Regions from separate parts of the Mesorhizobium sp. AR10 genome, predicted to be linked through region 1. Evidence: predicted binding sites of a transcription regulator. Region 1 holds the regulator's gene; the other holds the start of a gene.
What was found. Region 1 encodes PhoB, which activates phosphate uptake and scavenging genes when phosphate is short. Its sites were predicted from a motif close to TGTCATNNANCTGTCAT; they were not measured.
Positions count from the first base shown of each region.

Region 2: a site for PhoB is predicted at 1,965-1,981, ahead of LHFGNBLO_RS07410 (DUF1045 domain-containing protein). Genes of this name have one in related genera too.

Region 1 is NZ_CP080524.1:1,657,614-1,661,021, reverse strand. It holds gene LHFGNBLO_RS11570 (ROK family protein) at 1-878, shown strand, start outside; gene phoB (phosphate regulon transcriptional regulator PhoB) at 894-1,583, opposite strand; gene phoU (phosphate signaling complex protein PhoU) at 1,600-2,307, opposite strand; gene pstB (phosphate ABC transporter ATP-binding protein PstB) at 2,349-3,173, opposite strand; gene pstA (phosphate ABC transporter permease PstA) at 3,191-3,408, opposite strand, start outside.
Region 2 is NZ_CP080524.1:850,562-853,969, reverse strand. It holds gene iolE (myo-inosose-2 dehydratase) at 1-784, shown strand, start outside; gene LHFGNBLO_RS07420 (DUF3329 domain-containing protein) at 849-1,061, shown strand; gene iolB (5-deoxy-glucuronate isomerase) at 1,066-1,878, shown strand; gene LHFGNBLO_RS07410 (DUF1045 domain-containing protein) at 2,022-2,729, shown strand; gene LHFGNBLO_RS07405 (alpha-D-ribose 1-methylphosphonate 5-triphosphate diphosphatase) at 2,768-3,408, shown strand, end outside.

The DNA.
Region 1 (3,408 bases):
ACGAACTGATCGGGGAATGCGTCGCCATCGTCCGCCGCCGGCTCGAAGACGCCGATCTCGACGTCCACAGCATCGCCCGCATTGCGATGGGCATTCAGGGCATCACCGATTCCCACGCGCGCGCCATGCTGTGGTCACCGATCACGCCGCTGACCGACATTGCTTTCGCCGACATACTGGAGGCCGAATTCGGCATTCCGGCCACGATGGAAAACGACTGCAACATGATGGCGGTGGCGCTGCAGTGGCGCGATCCCGACCGCTACCGTGACGACTTCATCGCCATCCTGCTCTCGCACGGCATCGGCATGGGGCTGGTGCTGAAGGGAGAGTTGTTCACCGGCACCCATTCCTCGGGCGGCGAGTTCGGCCATATGATCCATCGCCCGGGCGGCGCGCTTTGCCGTTGTGGGCGGCGCGGCTGCGTCGAGGCCTATGCCGGCAACTACGCCATCTGGCGCAACGCCAGGCAATTGGGCGAGGACGCCGAGCCGGTCGCCGACGTCAGCGACGCCGACATGCGAACTCTGGCAGCTGCGGCACGTGAGAAAGACGGGCCGGAGCGCGAGGCCTACCGCAAGGCTGGTGAAGCGCTGGGCTTCGGTCTCGGCAGCCTGTTTGCGCTGATCGATCCGGCGCCGGTCGCCATGGTCGGCGTCAGCGCCGCCGCTTTCGACCTGATCGAGCCGGCACTGCGCGAGGCCATCGCCCAGACGGCCGGCGGCCAGCATTCGAAATCGATCTCCTTCGACACCGAGCCGAATGAACTGCCGCTGATCCGCGAAGGCTGCGCCATGCGGGCGCTGAGCTTCGTCGACCAGGAGATTTTCGCACCAGGCGCGCAGGCCCGAACGGTCACCGGAAAGAACGTGGCCTGAATTCAAACCGGGCGACTAGTCTTCCCTGATCGCGTATCCCGCACCACGGATCGTCCGGATGACGTCGGGCATGCGGCCATTGTTGACCGCCTTGCGCAGCCTGCCGACATGCACATCCACCGTGCGTTCGTCGATGTAGATCGTCTCACCCCAGACATTGTCGAGCAGTTGGCTGCGCGAGAACACCCGGCCGGGATGCCGCATCATGAATTCGAGCAGCCGGAATTCGGTCGGCCCGAGCCGGATTTCGCTCTTCTTGCGATAGACCCGGTGCGATTCGCGATCGAGCACGATATCGCCGACCTTCAGCACACTGGACAGCACTTCCGGCTTGGCGCGACGCAGCAACGCCTTCACCCTGGCCATGAATTCCGGCGTCGAGAACGGTTTGACCAGATAGTCGTCGGCCCCCGTCGAGAGGCCGCGCACCCGGTCGCTCTCCTCGCCGCGCGCGGTCAGCATGATGATCGGCAGCCGTTCGGTTTCCGGCCGCATCCTGAGGCGCCGACAAAGCTCGATGCCGGAAACCGCTGGCACCATCCAGTCCAGCACCAGAAGATCGGGGACGTTTTCCTGCAGCCGGATTTCAGCCTCGTCGCCGCGCGTCACCACCTCGACCTGGTAGCCCTCGGATTCGAGATTGTAGCGGAGCAGCACGCCTAGCGGCTCCTCGTCCTCCACCACCATGATGCGTGGCGCGATCATCGACTGGTCACCCCTGTCATGCCGCCGGCGCGGACATCGCCGTTTCGTCCTGCTTGGGACGATTGGCAGGCAATTGTGAACCGGTCAGCACATAGTAGGCGTTTTCGGCGATGTTGGTGACATGGTCGCCGATGCGCTCGAGATTCTTGGCGCAGAACAACAGATGCGTGCATGCGGTGATGTTGCGCGGGTCTTCCATCATGTAGGTCAAAAGCTCGCGAAACACCGAGGTGTATTTGACGTCGATGCGCTCGTCGTTGTTCCTGAGCGTGGCGAGCGCTGCTGCGTCCGCGGCTGCATATTCCTCGATGACCCCTTGCACCTGGACCAGCACCAGCTGCGCCATCACATCGATGGAGTGCGAGAGGTCGCGCGGCGTGACGCTGAGGCCGACGGTGCCGACGCGCTTGGCGATGTTCTTGGCAAGGTCGCCGATACGTTCGAGATCGCCAGCCATGCGGATCGAGCCGACGACCGCACGCAGGTCGTTGGCCATCGGCTGGCGCTTGGCGATTAGCGTGATGGCGCGGTCGTCGAGCTCGCGCTGACGCGCATCCATGATGGCGTCGTCGGAAACGACACGCTGCGCCAATGCGTTGTCCGAATTGAGCAGCGCCTTGGTCGAGCCGCTGACCATCGAGCGGGCCAGGTCGCCCATGTCGCGGATCAGCTGGCTGATCTGCTCCAGATCCTCATCGAACGACGCGACGGTATGTTCACCCATGATCTTCGTCCTCGTGTCTGAAACTTCGCTGTCAGAACCGCTCAGCCGAACCGGCCGGTGATGTAGTCCTGGGTGCGCTTGTCGTCGGGGTTGGTGAACATCTTGTCGGTGGCGCCCTCCTCGACCAGATAGCCGAGATGGAACATCGCCGTGCGCTGCGACACGCGCGCCGCCTGCTGCATCGAGTGGGTGACGATGACGATCGTGTAGTTCTGGCGCAGTTCGTCGATTAGTTCCTCGACGCGAGCCGTGGCGATCGGATCGAGTGCCGAACAGGGCTCGTCCATCAGGATCACCTCGGGCGACACGGCGATGGCGCGCGCGATGCACAGACGTTGCTGCTGGCCGCCGGAAAGGCCGGTGCCTGCCTCCTGCAAGCGGTCTTTGACCTCGTTCCAGATCGCCGCCTTCTTCAGACTCGATTCGACGATCTGGTCCATGTCAGCCTTACGCTTTGCCAGTCCGTGGATGCGCGGGCCATAGGCGACGTTCTCATAGATCGACTTCGGGAACGGATTGGGCTTCTGGAACACCATGCCGACACGCGCCCTGAGTTCGACGACGTCGATGTTCTTGTCGTAGATATCCTCTTCGTCCAGCGTGATCTTGCCGGTCACCCGCGCCGAGTCGATTGTGTCGTTCATGCGGTTGAGGCAACGCAGGAAGGTGGACTTGCCGCAACCGGAGGGGCCGATCAGCGCCGTCACCTGGTTGAGGCGGACGTCGAGATTGACGTCGAACAGCGCCTGCTTGTCGCCGTAGAACACGCCGACCTTGTCGCCGCGCATCTTGATCACTTCGTTCGACTTGGCGTTCATTTTGTCGCCCACTGCGTTTTCAAGGGACTGTTCGGTCATGATGTTCATACCAAAATGCCTTTTTTCTACCAGCGCCGCTCGAACCGACGCCGAAGCACGATTGCGGTGATGTTCATGGCCATGAGGAAGACGAGCAGGATGATGATGGCGCCCGACATACGCTCGACGAAGGCGCGTTCGGCCTCGTTCGCCCACATATAGATCTGCACCGGCAGCGCGGTGGCCGGATCGAAAGGTGTCGTCGGATAATCGGCGACGAAGGCGACCATGCCGATCAGCAGCA
Region 2 (3,408 bases), 810 kb from region 1:
GCGTTTTCCCAATGATCCAAAAATCATGCTGCCGATCCTGAGAGAGGCCGACGTCACCCTTTGCGGCGGCTGGTTCTCCGGCACGCTGGTCGATGAAGACATGGGCAAGAACAAGGATCGCATCCAGTCGATGATCGACCTGTTCAAGGCGGTGAATGCGCCTTGCATCGTCTATGGCGAGGTCGGCCGCTCCATCCAGGGCGACCGCTCGAAGCCGCTCGCGACCAAGCCAAAACTTTCGGACGACGAGATGAAGGCGTACGCCAAGCGCCTGACCGAGTTCGGCGAATGGTGCGCAGAACAAGGCATGCCGCTCTCTTACCACCATCATATGGCGGCCGTGGTCGAAACCGAGCCGGAGCTCGATGCCTTCATACGCCATTCGGGCGAAGGCATTCCATTGCTGCTCGATGCCGGTCACCTGGCCTTTGCCGGCGGTGACGTGCTGCGCGCCATCGACAATCACCACCGGCGTATCTCGCATGTCCATGTGAAGGATGTGCGCATGGCGGTGATCGACAAGCTCGATCGCAGCAAGCAATCCTTCCTCGATGCCGTCGCCCTTGGTGCCTTCACCGTGCCGGGAGATGGCTCGCTGGATTTCGGCGCCATCGTGAAGAAGTTTGCCGATCATGGCTATGAAGGCTGGTTCGTGGTCGAGGCCGAGCAGGATCCGAAGAAGAATCCGCCGCTCAAGATGGCGCAGGTCGGCTACAAGGAGCTTATGCGGGTGATGACGGCTGCCGGCTACACGGTGGAAACACAGGGCTTCCCCAATGCATGAGCGCTGGATTCCCGGCGACGGACAGCCTATCTGATGACCAGTTGTTGAAGCGCGGATTGGCCCAATGAAAGACTATGAGCACCCGTTCTTCCGGCCCTTGTGGCGGCGCGTTGCCATAGTCGCGGTCTGCCTGGTCTGGTCCGTGATCGAATTTGCCACCGGCACGCCATTCTGGGGCGTTCTCGCCCTTGGTTTCGCCGGTTACGCCGTCTGGCAGTTCTTCTACCTCTACAAGCCGGCCGACCAGAACAAGGTTGACGCCGAACCGAAGGAATAACTCCATGTCGAAACTGCTCGTTAAAGCCGAGAAGGGCCATGGCCGCGTCGCCCATGTGACGCCGAAAAGCGCCGGCTGGACCTATGTCGGTTTCGATCTGCACCGGTTGAGGCCCGGCGAGAGTGCCTCCGGGCAAACGGTGGATCGTGAAATCTGCCTGGTGTTCGTCACCGGCAAGGGCAAGGCGGCAGCCGGCGGCAAGGAGCTCGGCCTGCTCGGCGAGCGCATGTCGCCCTTCGAAGGCAAGCCGTGGTCTGTCTATGTGCCCCAAGGCTCGGACTGGGCGGTCACCGCCGATACCGAACTGGAACTCGCCGTCTGCTCGGCGCCCGGCCTTGGCGGCGGCCTGCCGGTCCGTGTCATCGCGCCGGACGATCTTGGCCAGGAGGTTCGCGGCAAGGGCACCAACACCCGCCATGTCACCAATATCCTGCCGGAGGGAAAACCGGCCGACTCGCTGCTGGTGGTCGAGGTCATCACGCCCGGTGGCCACACGTCGAGCTATCCGCCGCACAAGCACGACCAGGACAATCTGCCGGCCGAATCCTATCTCGAGGAGACCTACTATCACCGTCTCAACCCGCCGCAGGGTTTTGCCTTCCAGCGCGTCTACACCGATGCCGACAAGAATGGCGAGCGCGCACTGGACGAGGCGATGGCGATCGAGGACGGCGATGTCGTGCTGGTGCCCGAGGGCTACCATCCTTGTGCGGCCTGCCACGGCTATGACCTCTACTATCTCAACGTCATGGCCGGGCCGAAGCGGACGTGGAAATTCCACAACGCGCCCGAGCACGAATGGCTGATGAAGGCCTGATCGGTCTTTCCCCGGCTGGTCCAAGACGAAAAAATCGTCGGCTAATGACCTCATTGCGTCGTTTTGTTATCGGAAACGCTGCAAGGCTTCGTCAATCCGTCATGGAAATCGCCTATGGCAGCGAAGCTGACGAAGGACTTCTCATGCGCTACGCCATCTATTTCACCCCCCGGCAGGACGAACCGCTGGCGCGGATCGCCGCCAACTGGCTCGGCCGCGACCCGTTCGGTGCCGTCACCCGGCCGGTCGAGGCAGTCGCCGACCTGTCGGCGGCGGAAGTCGCCTTCCACACCGCTTCGGCGCGGCGCTATGGTTTTCATGCGACGCTGAAGGCACCCTTCCGGCTGGCCGCGAACGAGACCGAAACCTCGCTTCGCACCGCACTCGACGCCTTTGCCGAGGCGACGCCGATGGTGACGATCCCACGCCTGGTCGTCAGCCAGATCGACAGTTTCTTCGCGCTGGTGCCGGAAGCACCGTTGCCGGCGCTCAATCGCTTCGCCGATGATGTCGTGATCGGCTTCGACCGTTTTCGTGCGCCGCTGACCGAATCGGAAATCGAGCGGCGCAGCCCCGATTCGCTGAAGCCGGCCGAATTCCGCAATCTCTGCCAGTGGGGCTACCCCTACGTCTTCGAGACTTTCCGGTTCCACATGACGCTTTCGGGCCGGGCGGGGACACAGGAAAGCCCTCGTCTGCGCTTAGCAATCGACAGCCTGTTTGCGCAGGTGCTGCAACAGCCGGTGCCGGTGGACGCGCTGACCTTGTTTGTCGAAACCGAACCTGGCGCCCCGTTCATGGTGCTTTCCCATCACGCGCTCGGGCATCGCCCGGCCAGAAAAACCGCCTGAATAATCAAGAACTGCCTGACAACCAAGGACCGCCCGAGATGACTGCCGAGACTGTTCTCAACAACGCCCGCATCGTCCTTGCCGACGAGATCGTCGAGGGTTCGCTTGTGCTGCGCGACGGCGTGATCGCCGGCATCGAGGCCGGTACCGGCCGCCTCGGCGAGGACATGGGTGGCGACTTCATCATCCCCGGTCTGGTCGAGTTGCACACCGATCATCTCGAAGGCCACTACGCGCCGCGGCCCAAGGTGCGCTGGAATCCGATCGCCGCGGTACTGGCCCATGACGCGCAGGTGGCGACCGCCGGCATCACCACCGTGCTCGATGCCTTGCGCGTCGGCATGGACGAGGACGCCGACATGACGTCCGACGACATGCGCAAGCTGGCCGATGCGATCGAGGACAGCGTCCAGCAGGACCGGCTGCGGGCCGACCACTTCATCCACCTGCGCTGCGAGGTTTCGGCGCCGGACTGCCTTGCCGCCTTTGTGCATTTCGACAACGATGAACGGGTTAAGATGGCGTCGCTGATGGACCATGCGCCCGGCCAGCGCCAGTTCGTCAACCTCGAAACCTATGCCTACTACTACCAGCGCAAACTGAAGCTGACCGATCGCGACTTCAAGATATTCTGCGAAAAGCGGATGGCGGAGTCGGCGATGAACTCGGCCTCCAACCG